One region of the Streptomyces sp. NPDC014727 genome, then DNA from elsewhere that is predicted to be linked to it. Evidence: riboswitches for the same ligand, from Rfam matches in the RefSeq annotation. Region 1 holds a riboswitch; each other region holds the start of a gene.
What was found. Region 1 has a riboswitch for cobalamin ahead of ACF1B9_RS37130 (hypothetical protein). Riboswitches for the same ligand answer to the same signal wherever they lie in the genome.
Positions count from the first base shown of each region.

Region 2: linked by a shared signal. The riboswitch ahead of ACF1B9_RS33075 (ribonucleoside-diphosphate reductase subunit alpha) and the one ahead of ACF1B9_RS37130 (hypothetical protein) in region 1 are both predicted to bind cobalamin.
Region 3: linked by a shared signal. The riboswitch ahead of ACF1B9_RS15755 (CbtB-domain containing protein) and the one ahead of ACF1B9_RS37130 (hypothetical protein) in region 1 are both predicted to bind cobalamin.
Region 4: linked by a shared signal. The riboswitch ahead of ACF1B9_RS00685 (prenyltransferase/squalene oxidase repeat-containing protein) and the one ahead of ACF1B9_RS37130 (hypothetical protein) in region 1 are both predicted to bind cobalamin.

Region 1 covers NZ_JBIBYR010000053.1:3,244-7,596, reverse strand. Annotated here, with positions in the region: gene ACF1B9_RS37135 (prenyltransferase/squalene oxidase repeat-containing protein) at 1-1,346, opposite strand, end outside; cobalamin riboswitch at 1,458-1,596, opposite strand; cobalamin riboswitch at 1,670-1,808, shown strand; gene ACF1B9_RS37130 (hypothetical protein) at 1,920-3,332, shown strand; gene ACF1B9_RS37125 ((2Fe-2S)-binding protein) at 3,509-4,270, opposite strand; gene ACF1B9_RS37120 (ABC transporter ATP-binding protein) at 4,267-4,353, opposite strand, start outside.
Region 2 covers NZ_JBIBYR010000033.1:69,718-74,070, forward strand. Annotated here, with positions in the region: gene ACF1B9_RS33070 (ribonucleotide-diphosphate reductase subunit beta) at 1-479, opposite strand, end outside; gene ACF1B9_RS33075 (ribonucleoside-diphosphate reductase subunit alpha) at 479-2,890, opposite strand; cobalamin riboswitch at 3,028-3,163, opposite strand; gene mctP (monocarboxylate uptake permease MctP) at 3,335-4,353, opposite strand, start outside.
Region 3 covers NZ_JBIBYR010000008.1:215,914-220,266, reverse strand. Annotated here, with positions in the region: gene metE (5-methyltetrahydropteroyltriglutamate--homocysteine S-methyltransferase) at 1-486, opposite strand, end outside; cobalamin riboswitch at 652-871, opposite strand; gene ACF1B9_RS15760 (histidine phosphatase family protein) at 897-1,526, opposite strand; adenosylcobalamin (AdoCbl) riboswitch at 1,641-1,789, shown strand; gene ACF1B9_RS15755 (CbtB-domain containing protein) at 1,793-2,008, shown strand; gene ACF1B9_RS15750 (CbtA family protein) at 2,037-2,810, shown strand; gene ACF1B9_RS15745 (GNAT family N-acetyltransferase) at 2,919-3,428, opposite strand; gene ACF1B9_RS15740 (hypothetical protein) at 3,485-3,652, shown strand; gene ACF1B9_RS15735 (tetratricopeptide repeat protein) at 3,668-4,036, opposite strand; gene ACF1B9_RS15730 (pirin family protein) at 4,203-4,353, shown strand, end outside.
Region 4 covers NZ_JBIBYR010000001.1:143,166-147,518, forward strand. Annotated here, with positions in the region: gene ACF1B9_RS00685 (prenyltransferase/squalene oxidase repeat-containing protein) at 1-963, opposite strand, end outside; cobalamin riboswitch at 1,071-1,206, opposite strand; gene ACF1B9_RS00690 (MBL fold metallo-hydrolase) at 1,436-2,491, opposite strand; gene ACF1B9_RS00695 (lipocalin-like domain-containing protein) at 2,865-3,362, opposite strand; gene ACF1B9_RS00700 (aldehyde dehydrogenase) at 3,607-4,353, shown strand, end outside.

The DNA of each region.
Region 1 (4,353 bases):
CAGCCGGTGGGGCCCGCGCTGCCGGTCGTCAGGTACGACGCGGAGGGCCAGGCACCGGTCGGGAGCTGGGACTTCTTGAGATAGGCTCGCGCCTTTCCGACCACCGCGTCGTGGCCGCCGGCCCGCTTGAGGGCCAGGGCGATCAGTCCGGTGGAGCTCGCGTCGCTGTCGCACCACTCGCCGGCCCGGATGAGGATGCCCGTGAAGCCGCCGTCCTCGCACTGGAGCCCGGTCAGCCGGGTCACGGCGTCGGCCGGGGGTGCTACATCGCCGTTCAGCAGGGCGATGACGGCCATGGCCTGGGCGTCGGCCTGCCCCGTGGTGCGGAAGTCGCCCTTGGTGAGGCAACCGGGGATCGTCTCGCCGTCGCCGATGTCTCTCGGGCAGACGTACTTGACGAGGTCCCCGAGAAGATCGTGCCCGCCGAAGTCGCGCGGGTCCTTGCCGGTGGCCTCGGCCACGAGCGCCAGACGTGCGGCGGCCGAGGCGTCGGGAATCCCGTCCTTGCCTGCCGGGTACGCGTACGCGTCCGTCTGCGCGGGTGTGGCCAGGAACGCGGCGGCCCTCCGCGCCGCCGGGCTCTTGGGATCGGCGGCGGCCAGGGCGTAGACGACCTCGGTGGTGAGCAGGTGGTTCGCAGTGGTGGTGCCCTCGTCGACGACACGCTCCTCGTCCGTCAGGTTCCCGGTGAGCCAGCGGGTGGCGGTGGCCACGTCGACCGAGCCAGGAGGCACGGTCGGCGGGTCCGTGGGACCGGTCGGGTCCGTGGTAGGAACACCGCCCTTGGCCCGTACGTCGTCGGGAGAGAAGGTGGGCTTGCCGGTGGTGCCGCCGACGTCGGTGCCGCCGAACACCCAGGCGTCCACGTCTCCGTCCTTGGGGGTGCGGGACATGGCGCCGAGGGGGCTGTAGGTCCAGTTCTTCTGCCCGGGCGAGGCGATCCAGTACGACCAGTACGCGGTGGCCTGCGGGGTGAGGACGCAGTCCTCCTTGTCCGGAGTGGGGTACTCCGTACCGGTGTTGAAGGAACCGTTGCCTATCCGGCAGATGAATCCGTCGCCGTCGTGGACGGTGCCGGTGGTGCCGAACCCGCCCTCGTGCAGCAACTCGTAGCCGGTCGTGGGGGTGGTGTCGCAGCCGCGTACCACCGGGCCGCCGAAGGGGCCGAAGTCCACTGCGACGATGGCGCCGGTCGTGGCGGTGCACTGCTCGACGGGGTCGGCGCTCGCCGGCGGGGCAGTGGAGAACGCCACTCCCGCACCGAGCATCAGAAGGGAAGCGGTCAAGAGAGACAGCAGCTGCTGTCTCCTGCTTGTCCGCCGTTTCGACTGCTGTTCGGTCCCCACGCGGCCCCTCGTCTCTGCCGGGCGGCTGCGTACGTGGCGATGCGCCCCCGCACGGCTGCTGTGCCATGGGGAAGGGTGCGACGACCACGCCGTAGTCCGCGACGGCGTTCCTCGTGTCTCTGTACCTGCTCCAGGCATTCCGGCTCACCCGGGACGAACCGGGCCTACGGTTGCGGGTCAGCGCCGGAATTCGACCGGCTTCCCCTGGTGCTGAGCGTCTATCAGCCGGAGTGCAACACGGATCTGGTCGGGCCGTCAAGATGGTGTGTGCCTCACCGGACGAATCCCGGACACCCGGGGTCCGTCCCCGTCCGAGTGGCTGGCGGACCCTTGACCACTCGGGTAGCGTCCTGGGCTGCCAGATGGGGGAATCCGGTGCGAAGCCGGAGCTGACGCGCAGCGGTGTGGGACGGCGGGGGCCGTTTCCGAGCCCGAATGCCCATATGGCGAAGCAGTACATGAAGCCGTACCACGCGTTCCGGACGGTGGCTCCCGACCATGCCCGGCCGTGCCCTTGCACGGAGAGCCCGCCATGCACTGGAGGCCGGCGTCCGCCGATTCCAGGAGCAGGCCATGCCCCGTCTTCGTACTTCCCGTCGTCTCGCACTCGCGGTGCCCGCGGCGTTCGGCGCTCTCGCCCTCACCGTACTGCCCGCCTTCGCGACCTCCAGTCCCGCGCAGATAGCCACGTCCAAGACCAACGGCGTTTCCTATCTCAAGTCGCTCCAGGCGGCGGATGGTTCGTACACCGGCTCCGGCTTGTCCAACGAGTGGGCGTTCAGCGCCTTCGCGGCTTCCGGCACAGCTGTCGTCGATGTCGCTCCGGGCGGCGACACCACGAAGAACGCCCGCACCGTCTATCGCAACCTGCTGTCCACGTCCGGCTGGCCCTCCGCTGCCCCCGTGGTCACCGACTACGAGCGGGGCACGCTGAACGCGTACGCCGCCGGCATCGACCCGGCCCGCGTCTCCGCCTCCCGCAACCTCGTCGCCGACATCTACTCGTACTGGCAGACCGCCGAGCCCGGCTACTTCGGCCCGTCCGGAAACTTCAACGGCACCGTCTTCGCGGCTCTCGCTCTCGGCGGCGCCAAGACCCAGACCGGCGGCGCCCGCATCCCGCAGTCGCTGACCGACTCGATGGTCACCCGTATCCGGGCCAACCAGCACGTCGACGGCGGCTGGACCTACAGCAAGGCCGAAGGTGACTCCACGGCTCTCAACTCCGCGAGCGACGTCGACATGACTGGCGCCGCGATGGCCGCCCTCTGTGTCTCGGGCGTTCCCAATACCGACGCGGACGTCGTCCGGGCCAAGAACTTCCTCAAGGGCAAACTGGTCGCCACCACCGGTGCGTTCAACTCCCTCTACGGGGTCAACACCAGTTCCAACGGCTGGGGCGTGGCGGGCCTGAACGCCTGCGGAATCAACCCCCAGACCGGCGACTTCGTCACCGTCAACGGCAAGACGCCGATCGACTTCCTGATCGCGAACCAGTTCAACCCGGCGGGCGGCTTCAAGTACAAGCCGTCCGACACCGCGCCCTCCCCCTACTCCTCGATCGACGCACTTCGCGCGGTCGTCGGCGGCGGTTTCACGGCCGCCCCGCCGACCCCGGTCACTCCGGGCGCCCCGCAGTGGGTCGCCCAGCCCACCTTCACCGCGGGCACCTCCACCAAGCTCGCGCTGACCGTCGACGACGGCACCGGCAACCTGAAGGTGTGCTCGGTGCCCTTCATCCCGACCGGGACGACCACGACCCTCGGGGACGTACTGGCCGCCGCGACGAGCGGAGCCTCTCCGGCGGGCTGCGTCACGAGCGTGACCCCCTCGTCGGGCACCGGCACGATCACCGCGATCAACGGCAAGGCCAATATCGGATCCAACACCTGGAAGGCCAGTGTTGACGGCTCCGCCTTCGCCGGCGCCCTTCGCGAGAAGTTGATCAACATGGGTGACACCATCGCTCTGCGCTGGGGCGCCTGATTCTCACGGGTGAGGGCCCCCGCCGTAGGGCCCTCACCCACGTTTCGTGGTCAGGTACCCGCACGTCGCGGCCGGCGCCGCGACTGCCGCATGAGCGTGAAGTGATGGCTCCTCAACTCGCCAACTTTTCATGGGTATTGAGCGAGAAAAGGGGAACAGTGACCGCCAGGCTGGTGCTACTTCGGCCTCGCGTACGCGCGTAGCCGCTCCTCGCGGCTTGTCAGACAACAGCTCGCACAGCGCACCGCCTCCGCACTCGTGTAGTACAGACAGCAGGTGTTGCGCAGATAGACCAGCCGCTCCTGGCAGTCCGGCGCCCGTCGGACCCGTGCCACCTCGCCCAGCGTCGCGAGTCCGCCGGGCGCGGTGTCCACGAACTGCCGCCAGCGGGACGCCAACAGATCCACCTGGGCGCCGTACGCGCACAGCGCCGTGGCGCAGCCATGGGCGATCCCTCCACTCAACTGCCTGGCCCCGGCGCGGGTACGACGGTGCAACGCATCGGCGATGGGCAGCAGATGCCCGTCGAGCACGGTGCGGTGCAGCAGCCGCACGGAGTCCTCCCCGGCCCGGGGTACCAGCAGCCGAGCTCTGCGCACCCGGACCCCGCCGATCCCGTGCGCGGCGGGGCGCACCAGGACATTGCCGGACCGCATGTCCGGGACCTCGTCGTGCAGCGCCCAGTGGAGCACGGCGGCGGCAGTGACCCGGCCCGCGTACACCGCCATCAGGGTCAGCGCGGTCGCATGACCGGTGCGGTGGCCGCTGCTTGTGCGTTCGCGCTCCAGCAGCGTGGACAGCTCCTCGCCCGCCGGATCGGCCAGTCGGTCGGCTGCCAGCCACTGCCCTGCTTCGCTCGCGGACGGTTCGCCTTCGGTGACCTGCCAGCGTGGCCCGTGCGGCGAGGGCGTCCAGTCGGGGGAAGTGCCGTCACTCATGACAGCGGGAGGTAGACGACGTTGGGGGAGCCGGTGACCGGGTGGACGCCGATCCGGGACCGTATCCCGTAGACCTCGGCCAG
Region 2 (4,353 bases), on a different contig from region 1:
AGCCGCTCGATCTTCTCGACCGAATCCATCCACTTGAAGCAGAACTGCGCCTTCTCACGGATCGAGGGGATCTCCTCGACCGCGTCGAACGCGGCGGCACGGTCGTCCGGGTCGGGCAGATAGGTGTCCAGCAGCGTCAGATAGAACTGGACGTGCACGGCCTCCTCGAAGAGCTGCCGCGACAGATACAGGCGAGCCTCGGGGGAGTTGATGTGCTTGTACAGCGTCAGCACGAGGTTGTTGGAGACGATCGAGTCACCCGTCGCGAAGAACGCGACGAGCCGGCCGATCATGTGCTGCTCGCCGGGGGAGAGCTTCGCGAGGTCGGCGACGTCGGAGTGGAGGTCGACCTCCTCCACCGTCCAGGTGTTCTTGATCGCGTCGCGGTAGCGCTCGTAGAAGTCCGGGTAGCGCATGGGCCGCAGGGTCAGCTCGAAGCCGGGGTCGAGCAGGTTCTTCTCGGAGTCGGTGGAGCTCATCACTGGCAGGCCTCGCAGGACTCGGGGTTTTCCAGGGAGCAGGCGATCGCGTCGGCGTCGGGCGTCGAAGCCTGCTGTACGGGGATGGGGGCGGTGGCCGCGGCCCGGCCGGAGGCCGCACGGGCGATCCGGGTCGCCGGGCGTGAGCGCAGGTAGTACGTCGTCTTCAGCCCCTGCTTCCAGGCGTACGCGTACATCGAGGAGAGCTTGCCGATCGTCGGCGTCTCCATGAAGAGGTTCAGCGACTGGCTCTGGTCGAGGAACGGCGTACGGGCCGCCGCCATGTCGATCAGTCCGCGCTGCGGGATCTCCCACGCCGTGCGGTACAGCGCCCGCACGTCCTCGGGGATCCAGGCGAAGCCCTGCACGGAGCCGCTCGCGTCGCGCAGTGCCTCACGGGTCCGTGCGTCCCACACGCCGAGCTGCTTCAGCTCCTCCACCAGATACGCGTTGACCTGGAGGAACTCGCCGCTGAGCGTCTCGCGCTTGAAGAGGTTGGAGACCTGCGGCTCGATGCACTCGTACACACCTGCGATCGAGGCGATCGTCGCCGTGGGCGCGATGGCGAGCAGCAGCGAGTTGCGCATGCCGCTCCTCGCGACGCGGGCGCGCAGCGCGTCCCAGCGCTCCGGCCAGTTCAGCTCGGTGTCGTAGTGGTCGGGGTGCAGCACCCCGCGCGCGGCACGCGTCTCGGCCCAGGCGGGCAGCGGGCCCGACCGCTCGGCGAGCTCGCAGGACGCCTCGTACGCCGCGAGCATGATCCGCTCGGAGATCCTGGTGGAGAGCGCGCGCGCCTCGGGGGAGTCGAACGGCAGCCGCAGCTGGAAGAAGACATCCTGCAGACCCATCGCACCCAGACCGACCGGGCGCCACTTCGCGTTGGACCGGCCGGCCTGCTCGGTCGGGTAGAAATTGATGTCGACGACCCGGTCGAGGAAGGTCACGGCGGTCCGGACGGTGGCGTCCAGCCGCTCCCAGTCGATGGTGCCGTCGGCGACGAACGCGCCGAGGTTGACCGAACCCAGGTTGCAGACGGCCGTCTCGCCGTCATCGGTGACTTCGAGGATCTCGGTGCACAGATTCGAGGAGTGGACGACGCGGCCCGGCTCGGCGGTCTGGTTCGCGGTCCGGTTGGAGGCGTCCTTGAACGTCATCCAGCCCTGGCCGGTCTGCGCGAGGGTACGCATCATCCGGCCGTACAGCTCGCGGGCCGGCATCGACTTGCGGGCCAGCCCCTTGGCCTCGGCGGCCCGGTACGCGGCGTCGAAGTCGTCGCCCCACAGGTCGACCAGCTCGGGCACGTCCGCGGGCGAGAACAGCGACCAGTCGCCGTCCGCGTCGACCCGGCGCATGAACTCGTCCGGGATCCAGTGCGCCAGGTTGAGGTTGTGCGTACGTCGCTGGTCCTCGCCCGTGTTGTCGCGCAGCTCCAGGAACTCCTCGATGTCCGCGTGCCAGGTCTCCAGGTAGACGGCGGCGGCGCCCTTGCGGCGGCCGCCCTGGTTGACCGCGGCGACGGAGGCGTCGAGCGTCTTCAGGAACGGCACGATGCCGTTGGAGTGCCCGTTGGTGCCTCGGATCAGCGAACCGCGGGCGCGGATACGGGAGTACGAGAGCCCGATGCCGCCCGCGTGCTTCGAGAGCCGCGCCACCTGGTGGTAGCGGTCGTAGATCGAGTCGAGCTCGTCGAGCGGGGAGTCCAACAGATAGCAGGAGGACATCTGCGGGTGCCGCGTACCGGAGTTGAACAGGGTCGGCGAGGAGGGCAGATAGTCGAGCCGGCTCATCAGCCCGTACAGCGCGGCCACTTCGTCCAGGGCGCGCTGCGAATCGTCCTCGGCGAGACCGGACGCGACCCGCAGCATGAAGTGCTGGGGCGTCTCGATGACCTGGCGGGTGTGCGGGTGGCGCAGCAGATAGCGGCTGTGCAGGGTCCGCAGCCCGAAGTAACCGAACCGGTCGTCGGCGGCGTCGGCGAGCGAGCGTTCCACCAGCGCGTCGAGGGCGTCCGCGTGCAGCGCGACGAACTCGGCGGTACGGTCCGCGATCAGGCCCTCGCGGTGCCCGACGGCGACGGAGGCGGAGAAGGTGACCGCGCCCTGGCCGATCGCCTCGTCCGCGATGGTGCGGGTCAGGAGCCTGGCGGCGAGCCGGGAGTAGGCGGGGTCCTCGGAGATCAGCCCCGCGGCGGCCTCGGTGGCCAGCGAGCGCAGCTCGGCCTCGTCCGACCGGGCGCTGCGGCCGCGCAGCGCGGCGGCGGCGACACGACCGGGGTCGGTGTCGGGCAGATCGACGGTGAGGTCGGTCAGGGTCCGCAGCAGTGCGGTCCCCGGTCCGTCGTGTGCGGTCCCCTCGGACTCGGCCGCTTCGGACACGGCGACTGAAGCCGGATCGGCTGGCGCGATGGTCACGTGGTGCTCTCCCTCGCTCGGCTCGGGGCCGGCGGGGAACGGGGCAGCCGGGCAGAGGCGGGCCCCAGCGGGGCAGCACTCCGTACGGCGTCCACCGGCCCATCCGCGAGGCCCGGACGTCTGGCATCCGGTTCGGTCGAGCCGGATGCGCTGTCGGCAGGTCCTCGGACTTACTCGGGGGTGCGCAAAAGCGCACCGAACACACCGTTGCGGGACAGTTCCGGATTCGCACCGGATTCCCCTGCGGCGACAGCGAGCATGAGCATACATGTGGGGGCCGCCCGATGAGGCAGCCCCCACATGTTGTGTCGTGCAACGTGGGCCGGGCCCGTAGAACGAGCTGTACGGCCCTGTTCGGAGCCCGGGGCACCCGATCACGCGGACGGCCCGCCGAGCCCCGCAGGAGGGGGCTCGGCGGGCCGCCGGCCGGTGTCGGAGCGCTCGTCAGTGGCCGCCACCCGGAGCTCCGGCCGTGGCCGGCGGGAGCTCCACCTGGACGCCCTTGTCGCCCGCGTCGGCCGTGTAGTCGGCCGGCGAGGTCTCGTCGATTCCGGCGGGCGCCTTCACGGCGTTCAGGACGAAGGTGAGCACCACCGTCACCACGACGTTCAGCACGAACGCCGTGAGACCGATGTAGCCGATCTCGCCGATGCCCGGGATCTCCTTGGACGAACCGCCGAAGTGCGCCTGGGTCGGGCTGGCGACCCCGTACGCGGCCACCGTGCCGTACACCATGCCCACCGCCCAGCCCGCGAGCAGTGCCCAGCGGTGGAACCAGCGGGTGAACAGGCCGCCGACCAGGGCCGGCATCGTCTGGAGGATCCAGATCCCGCCGAGCAGCTGGAAGTTGATCGCCACCGTCTTGTCCATGGTGAGGACGAAGGCGAGCGCACCGACCTTCACCAGCAGGGACACCAGCTTGGAGACCTTGGTCTCCTGCTCCGGGGTCGCGTCCGGCTTCAGGAAGTCCTTGTAGATGTTGCGGGTGAACAGGTTCGCGGCGGCGATCGACATGATCGCGGCGGGCACCAGCGCGCCGATGCCGATGGCGGCGAACGCGACCCCCGCGAACCAGTCGGGGAACATGTTCTCGAACAGCTGAGGGATGGCCAACTGCCCGTTGTCCACCTTGATCCCGGCGGCGATCGCCATGAAGCCGAGCAGCGCGAGCAGGCCCAGCATCAGCGAGTACAGCGGCAGGATCGTGGTGTTGCGCCGGATCACGTTGCGGCTGCGGCTGGAGAGCGTCGCCGTGATCGAGTGCGGATACATGAAGAGCGCGAGCGCCGAGCCCAACGCCAGGGTGGCGTAACCCCATTGGCCCGCCTCGCCGGGTGCGAGCGCCCCGCGCGGCTTGCCGGTCGCCGGGTTGGTCTGCGAGAACGCCTCGCCCGCCTTGGCGAAGATCTCGTCGAAGCCGCCGAGCTTGATCGGGATGTAGATGATCGCCACCGCGATGACGA
Region 3 (4,353 bases), on a different contig from region 1:
CGGTCGGGGGCTGAGCCCGAGGGCCAGCGCCTCCTCGAACTCCGCCACCTGCTTGGCGGAGTCGGCGGTGAAGACGGTGTCGGGACCGAGTTCCGGCACCAGGTAGTGGTAGTTCGTGTCGAACCACTTGGTCATTTCGAGCGGCGCCACGTCCTGCGTCCCGCGTGCCATCGCGAAATAGCCGTCCAGCCCGTCGGCTTCGACGGCGTCGCGGTGCCTGGTGGGTACGGCACCGACCATCACGCTGGTGTCCAGTACGTGGTCGTAATACGAGAAGTCACCGGTCGGGACCTCGTGGATGCCGTCGTCGACGAGCCGGAGCCAGTTGGCGCGGCGCAGGCCGGCGGCGGTCTCCCGCAGACCGGCCGCGGTGACACGGCCCTTCCAGTACCCCTCGACGGCCCTCTTCAGTTCCCGGTCTGCCCCTTGGCGGGGACAGCCGTACACGGTGGCCCGGGCTGCCGCGGCTGCGGACTTGCTGGTCACGGAACTCTCCTTCGCGAGCGTGTGTCCTGGTACGACCCCGGGACGGGTCGAAGGCGCGAAGGGAGGACGGATCGGACGGAACCGCGGCGTCGTGCCGACGCGCGTGTGCCCTGCCCGATCCGTACGCCGACCCGCCCACGAGGTCACCGGGATCACCGTGCGCGTCCGACGCGCACGGGCACTGGCAGGTCTTCGGACTCGCGGGCACGTCTCGCGCACGAGACACCTACTGGCCGTCGCTTCCCGGAGCCCGTTCAGGGTCCAGTGCTTGATGACGGCGGTCGTTCCCACTCACCGCTGCGGGGCAGTCCCGGATTCCCACCGGGTTCCCTCTTGCGACGCGTCTGTCTGGCGGACAGGGCGAACCAGCTGCGCCATCAGACTATGCGCTGACCGCGGCCCCTGGCACCTCAGTTGTCCCCGCGAGTGGTGGCGGACCGCGGAAGCCGGCCCTGCGGAGCGGGGGACAGCGGCCGGCCGCAGCGCAGGTTCCACCGTCCCGAGCGGCCGCTGAGCCCGGTCAGGGTGAGCGGGGCGACATCCAGCCGCCAGAACGCCTCCGCCGGCAGAGCGAGTGCCCATACGACCATCGCCCGCACCACGGCAGGCTCTACGACCGCCAGCACGCGACTGCCCTCCTCGCCGTCCCCGGACTCGAGCGCCTCCAGCAGGCCGCCGATCCTGGCGCAGAACTTCAGCAACGATTCGCCGCCGTGCGGAGCCGCCGACGGATCGGTCATCCAGAGCGACACCGCGTCCGGCTCGCTGCTGCTCACCTCGGCCAGTCTCCGTCCGCTCCAGCGCCCCATGTCCCAGCCACGGAGCGCGGGTTCGGGCCCGGCGCGCAACCCCAGCGCGTCGGCGGTCCCGGCACACCGTTCGGACGGCCCTCGCACATACCGGTCGGCCGGTGGCACCGCCGCGGCGGCGGCACGGGCCCGCCGGGCCCCGGCCGCGTCCAGCGGGGCATCGTCGTCCATGCGGGCCTCGCGCAGCGCGGCGTTGAGCGCCGGTGAGATCAACATCAGCTGTACCGTCATGGCCCGGTCTACTCCCTGAACTGTGGCCTCGCCTCTCGCGTGCGCCCACCATGGCACGCGGGCGTTGCGGCCCCGCCGACGGTACCGTGGCCCTGTCCGCTCCCAGGGGGTATCGTCCGACGAACATGACGAAGGTGTGACGGAAGTCCGGTGAGAATCCGGCACGGTCGCGCCACTGTGTACCCGTACCCGTACGGGAAGTCAGACCCAGCACCTTCGTCTCAGGCACCACGATCGGGACGCGTGTTCCCTCAGGAGGTTCTGCCATGGCACAGAGTGCTGTCCCCGCCACCGCCGTACCGGCGATCACACCCATCTCCCTGAAGTCCATTGCCCCTTGGGCGGTCTTCTTCGGCATTCTCATGCTCGTACTGCTGTACTTCGTCGGCGCGGAACAGGGCGCCACCGCGGTCATCTCCGGCGAGGGTGTCCACGAGTGGGTCCACGACGGTCGCCACCTCCTCGGTTTCCCCTGCCACTGACGCTCCGTCCGATCCAGGGGAAGACCTCATGAACTCCATATCTGTCAGAGCCCTGCTCGTCCGCGGCATGCTGGCCGGCCTCGCCGCGGGCGCGCTCGCACTGGTCGTCGCGTACCTGCTCGGCGAGTCCCGGGTGGACGCGGCCATCGCCCTCGAAGAGTCGCACGGCCATGACCACGGCGGCGGTGAGGAACTCGTCAGCCGCACCCTGCAGTCCACCGCGGGTCTTGCCACCGGTGTGCTCGTCTTCGGTGTGGCGATCGGCGGGATCGCCGCCCTCGTCTTCTGCTACGCCCTCGGCCGGATCGGCCGATTCGGCCCCCGGGCCACGGCCGCCCTGATCGCGGGTGCCGCCCTGCTGGCGGTGTACATCGTGCCGTTCCTGAAGTACCCGGCCAACCCGCCGGCCGTCGGCAACCCCGACACCATCGGCCGCCGCACGGCCCTGTTCTTCCTGATGGTCGCCCTCAGCGTGCTGCTGGCGGTCGCCGCCGTCATCCTCGGCAAGCGGCTGGCTCCCCGCCTGGGCAACTGGAACGCGACGGTCACCGCATCGGCCGCCTATGCGGTCGTGATCGGGGGCGCCTACGCGTTCCTGCCCTCGTTCAACGAGGTCGGAAGGGATTTCCCGGCCACCCTGCTCTGGGAGTTCCGGCTCGCCACCCTCGCGGTACAGGCCACCCTCTGGGTGACCTTCGGTCTCGTCTTCGGCCACCTGACGGAACGGCTTCTCGTGCCGAGGGCCGACACCGTCGCGACGGGAGACGGTACGGCGAACCGGGTCGCCGCCACGGCCGGCTGACCGGCGTAGCACTCACCGCCAGCGGACAGCGGAACCCGCCGGGAGCCTCCCGGCGGGTTCCGCCGTCCTGCCCGACGCGGCCGTACCGGGAAACGGACGGACGCGTACTCACTGCTCCTCGCCCTGCCGGCCCCAATCGACCCGGTAGTACTTCAGCTGCGCGTCCTCCTTCTCCAGGCGCATGCCGACGGCTGTCATGACGTGCTGCGACGCGAGGTTGTCCAGGTCGGTGTCACCGTGGACACAGATCACCCCCTGCTCGCGGGCGAACAGCAGCAGAGCGCGCAGCGCCTCGGAGGCGTAGCCCTTCCCCTGAGCCGAGGGAACGAGGCCGTAGCCGATCGTGACGTGCCCGTTCTCGTCCGGGGCGCCATGGAATCCCAGCCCGCCGATCACAAGGGAGTCCTCACGGCGACATATCTCGTACGAGCCGAAGGGGCTCGGATCCCCCGTCGTCGCGCAGGCGTCGAGGAAGCGCTCGGCCGCGGCCATCTCGCCGGCGGGCGGGTATCCCGGTGCCCAACGGGCGCCCTCCCCCGGCGTGCCGGCCATCACCTGCAAGGCGTCGGAGGCGCTCATCAGGCGGAGGAGGAGGCGGGGAGTCTCAAGGTCGGTCATGACCGAGTGAACTATCACGCGGGGCGGGCGCACGGCATCCGGATTGTCCGGGAGGCGTGTCCGCCGACACGGGGGTCACCACGTCCGGGCCCCGGGTGCCGGCCACCGGGGCCCGACTGAACGCACTGCTGCGACAGTTGCCCGACCCGGCGACGACCGCGGCGGAGGGCGCCCTCCTGACGGAATGGCTGAACCGTCTGTCGAACGCCCCTCACGACCGCTGAGACCCCGCACGACCGTCAGGCGCCGGCCCTCCGGTCACCGTCGAAGTCGAAGTCCCCGGAGAACGCCGCCGCCATCCGCAGATGACCGGTCGCCTCCGCGCTCCGACCCTGGCGTTCGAGCGTGCGGCCCAGCATCAGCCGGGCGTACGGCTCCACCGGGTCGCGCTCCAGGACCGCCCGCAGCTCCGTCTCGGCCCTGCCGAGCCGCGCCGAGTGGTAGTAGGTCCGGGCCAGCAGCAGACGTGGGGAGACCTGCTCCGGCGCCTCCTCGACCAGCCCTTCCAGAATCCGGGCCGCAGTCATGTACTCCTTCGCCTCGAAGAACATCTGCGCACGGTCCCAACGCTCAGCGGCCGTGCCGAACTCGAAATAGGTCTCGCTCACTTGACTCCTCCTTCACGGACCGCCCCGGACCCGCTCTGCTGCTGACCGCGCCATGCGCCCGGTCACGCTTCACTGACCCGAACATGATGCACTGGTTGAATATTCCACTAAATTATCGGCGTGGGTACCGGCACCCCCGGGCTCGCGCGGGAATAGGTTGAGCGCCATGAGCAATCTCGATCGCCAGGCCGCACTCTCCGTCTGCGGAGGACGGGGCTTCGTCGTCGCCGAGCCCGTACGGGAACTCCTCACCCCCCGCCACGTCCAGCTGGGTGAGTCCACCGAGGTCCGCAGGCTGCTGCCCAACCTGGGCCGCA
Region 4 (4,353 bases), on a different contig from region 1:
GCCCGAGTTCTTCTTCAGCCAGGCCACGGCCTTGGCGGCCTTGTCCTGGTGGCCCGCCGCGGACAGGGCGACGACCGCGTCCGCGGTGTTGCCGAAGTCGGGCTGCGGGGTGGTGTCGGAGGCGCCCGGCATCGGGGCCAGGTCGAGGTGGCCGCTCGTGGCGAGGGCGTTCGCGAGGTAGTGGGCGCCGTTCTGGGCGGCCTGCTCGGGCGTGAGACCGGACCCCGGGTGGCAGCTGGTCCCCTTGGTCGCGGCGTTGTTCCCGACGGCCAGGGCCTTGCCCATCGTGCCGAGCACGGCGGCGGCGGTGGCGTCCGCGTTGGCGGCGAGCTTGCCGGCCTTGTCGGGCTGGTAGGCGAAGGCGCCGCCGTCCTTGCCGCCGCACGGGATCGCGAGCGCGAGCAGCGGGGAGTAGGGGGTCTTGCCGTTCGGGGTGGTGATGTCCGCGAGCCGCTGGCCCTGCCGGGCGAGGGCGCCGATCACCAGCGAGGTGGAGTTGGCGTCGCTGGGCGCGCCGGCGGTGTAGCCCCAGCCGCCGTCCTCGTTCTGTACGGACTTCAGCCAGCGGACCGAGTTGTTCACGGTGTCCCGGTGCCCGCCCACCTCGACGAACGCCTGGACGGCGGCCGCGGTGGCATTGGTGTCCAGCACCGTCTTCCCGGTGCAGGGCCGGGAGACGTCGGGCCGGTACGCGGCGTAGGCGCCGTTGCCGCACTGCTGGGCGATCAGCCAGTCCACCGACTCCGTCGCGGGCGTGACGCCCTCCAGCCGCTGGGCGAGGAAGGCCAGCGACTGCCGCCAGACACCGTCGTAGGTCGGGTCCTTCGTGCCGTACAGCCCGGACGGCAGGGCAGCGGACGGCGAGGGGGAAGGGGACGGCGCCGCCACCGCGACCGGGGCAGCGGCCGCACAGAGCACGGTGGCGATGGCGGCGAGCGATGCCGCGCTGCGGCGTACGGTCATGGCGGGCGGGGCCTCTCCTGCGGGGAACCGGGCACAGGCACGCTCAGGCACCAGGCTCCGGCTCCGTATACCTCGACGGTGCCGACCACCGGGGTTCCGGAGGTCGCGAGCCGGTCACGACCGCGGACAGGGCATTCCGACTCACCGTCTGCGACGACGGTTCACGGCTGCGTGGTCAGCGCCGGATTCGCACCGGCTTCCCCCTGAACGGGCATGATGACGACCCGCACACTCTACCGGGCGGGGCCGGACGGGTTCCGGGGCCGTCCGGGGGCTCGTCCCCCACGGGACGGGCGACGGCTCCCCGCGGCCCCGGGGGCCCGACGGGCGACGGCTCCCCGCGGCCCCGGGGGCCCGACGGGCGACGGCTTCACCGCGCTCGCCGGAAGCCCGGCCCGTGCCGGTGCCCGGGGTGCCCGGGGTGCCCGGGAGAGGGTGAACGAGCTCCCTGCCCGACGGCCCGCCGCGCCCTTCACACCGCGATGTACGTCACCGGCTCGCTCCCCGCCACCGCCTCCGCGCGCCCCAGCCTGACCAGTCGCCGCAGATGCGCCTCGGCCTCCGAGACGGCGATGTTCCGTGAACCGTGCGAGATCTGCTCCCACGGCCGGTTCCACTCCATCCGCTCGGCCAGCTCCCACGGCGTGAGCGGGGTGGCCAGCAGCTTGAGCAGTCCGGTCAGCCGTTCCTCGTGATGGTCCAGGAGTTCCCGTACGCGCCGCGCGGCGTCCGTGAATGCGTACTGGTGGGCGGGCAGCACCTCCGCCACGCCGAGCCGGCCGATGTGCTCCAGCGAGCCGAGGTAGTCACCGATGGGGTCTCCCCCGGCGGAGGGGGCGGTGCCCGGCGCGGTGTCCGGGTCCTCGTACAGCCCGATGTGCGGGCTGATCCCCGGCAGCAGATGATCCCCCGAGAACAGCCGCCCCCGGCCCGGCAGATTCCCCGGATGCTCCTCCTCCAGATGCAGACAGACATGACCGGGCGTGTGCCCCGGAGTCCAGATCGCCCGCAGTCGGCGGCCCGCCAGGCCGAGGAGCTCACCCGGAACGATCTCCCGGTCCGGGAGCGCGGACCGCAGCCCCGGCAGTGTGCGCATCCGACCGCCCTCGACCGCGGCCCGCAGCGGCGCGAGATGCTCCTGGGGCGCACCGACCGCGGTGAGCTTCGTCAAGAGGTACGCCAGCCAGGTGCCGGGCCGGGCCTCCCGGGTGCGGCGCACGATCGCGGCGTCCGCCGCGTGCATGGCGATCCAGGCCCCGGAGGCCTCGCGCACCTGGCCGGAGAGGCCGTGGTGGTCGGGGTGGTGATGGGTGATGACCACACCGTGGATGTCGCCGATGCCCGTACCGATGGCGTCGAGCCCGGCGGTGAGGGTGTCCCACGCCTCCGGATCGTCCCAGCCCGTGTCGATCAGGACCGGCCCGCGATCGGTGTCGAGGACATGGACGAGGGTGTGGCCGAGCGGATTGTCCGGGATGGGGACCTTGATGCTGTGCACGCCCCCGCCATGGTCGGTCACCTGCGTCATGGGCTCCTCATCTCTCTTCGAGGCCTGAGGCACCGGACGTATGGCGTGCGGCGCACCGCGCCCACTGTAACGAGAACTTGTTTCAGTAGTAGCCCCGGTCGACCATCTGTCGGTACGTCCATCTGCCCGGCGTACCCCGGGAGTTCGGGGTGCACGGGATTGCGGGCGGCCGCCGACGGCTCGCGGGACGACCGCGCCGGTGGGTGTTGGGCGCGGGCCGCCCCGTGTTTCCGCCCGTGGCCCGCGCCCGTCGCGCGCCGCGCGGGCCACGGTTCACGCGTCGGCGCGGGGCGGTCCGTACGGTCGGAGCCCCGCGCCGGGCAGTGGGTCCGGGTCACCGGCCGGGCGGCCGGTGACCCGGATCACTCGTCGCTCATGCGGCGCCCTTGGCCGGACGGTGCCACACGAGTCGCGGGGTGCGCGCTCCGTCGCCGGTTCCCTCGGTCGGGGGGAGCAGGGTTAATCGGTCCCCCTCCACCCGCCACCGGCGCTCCTGCCTGGTGCCGACCCACGGGCGCAAGGACGCCACGTGCAGATGGTGGACGACCAGGTCGCCCGTCACCTCGTAGGTGCCCGCGTATCCCAGGTAAGGAGAAGTCCTGAACAGGGTCGCGGTGTCGACCGGTCCGGCCGTCCCCTCCTCCGGGGAGGACTCGGCCTCCGGGTTCAGCATGCTCACCGACATGTGGCCGTCGGCGGTATAGGTGATCAGTCCTGTCGGACTCTGCCCGAGGGGGTGTTCGAGCGTGTCGCCGGTGGCGCCCATGATGGCGACGGTGCTCAGCAACCAGGCGCCCACGAGGGGGTGTTCGGAGGTGACTGGCCCGGGGGTGGACGGGTGATCCGGTTCGGTGCGGGATGGGGCGTACACGTGTTTCCCTTCTGAGCTGGTGGAATTCGGAACTTCTGGAGCGGGTGCGTGGGGGACGGGGTCGTTCTCGTCCCTACCCGTGCGGCACACCGGGGAAGCGAGTCGTGTGCCGCGAAAGCCCGGGTGGCGCGACGACGGCCGTCCGGCCGCGCGCGTTGTCGAAGCCGTGGACTCCTGGAACTGGAACTGGTATCAGTTCTGACACGGAGTCAGGTAACGTGCCGGGTCGCGGGAGGCAGCAGCCATGACCGAGCTTGTCGAACACGGAAAACTGTTCATCGGCGGGGAGTTGGTCGATCCGCTGGGCCGGGATGTCATCGAGGTCGTATCGCCCCACACCGAACAGGTCATCGGCCGGGTGCCGCACGCCTGCGAGGGGGATGTGGACCGGGCCGTCGCCGCCGCCCGGCGGGCGTTCGACGAGGGGCCCTGGCCGCGGATGACCCTGGACGAGCGGATCGCGGTGATCACCCGGATCAAGGACGCGTTCGCCGCGCGGTACGAGGAGATCGCCCGGGTCATCAGCTCGGAGAACGGCACTCCGTACACGTCGAGCGTCATGGTGCAGGCGCTCGCCGCGATGATGGTGTGGGACGCGGCGATCACCGTCGCCCGCACCTTCCCGTACGAGGAGCGCCGGGACGGTGCTCTCGGGCCGCTGCTGGTGCGCAGGGAGCCGGTCGGGGTGGTCGCGGCGGTGGTGCCGTGGAACGTTCCGCAGTTCACCGCCGCCGCGAAGCTCGCGCCCGCGCTGCTGGCCGGCTGCTCCGCCGTGCTCAAGGTCTCGCCCGAATCCCCGCTGGACGCCTACATCCTGGCCGACATCGCGGCCGGGGCCGGGCTGCCCGAGGGGGTGCTGTCGATCCTGCCCGCCGACCGCGAGGTCAGCGAGTACCTGGTGGGGCACACCGGCGTCGACAAGGTGTCGTTCACCGGCTCCGTGGCCGCCGGGCGGCGGGTGATGGAGGTGGCCTCCCGCAACCTCACCCGT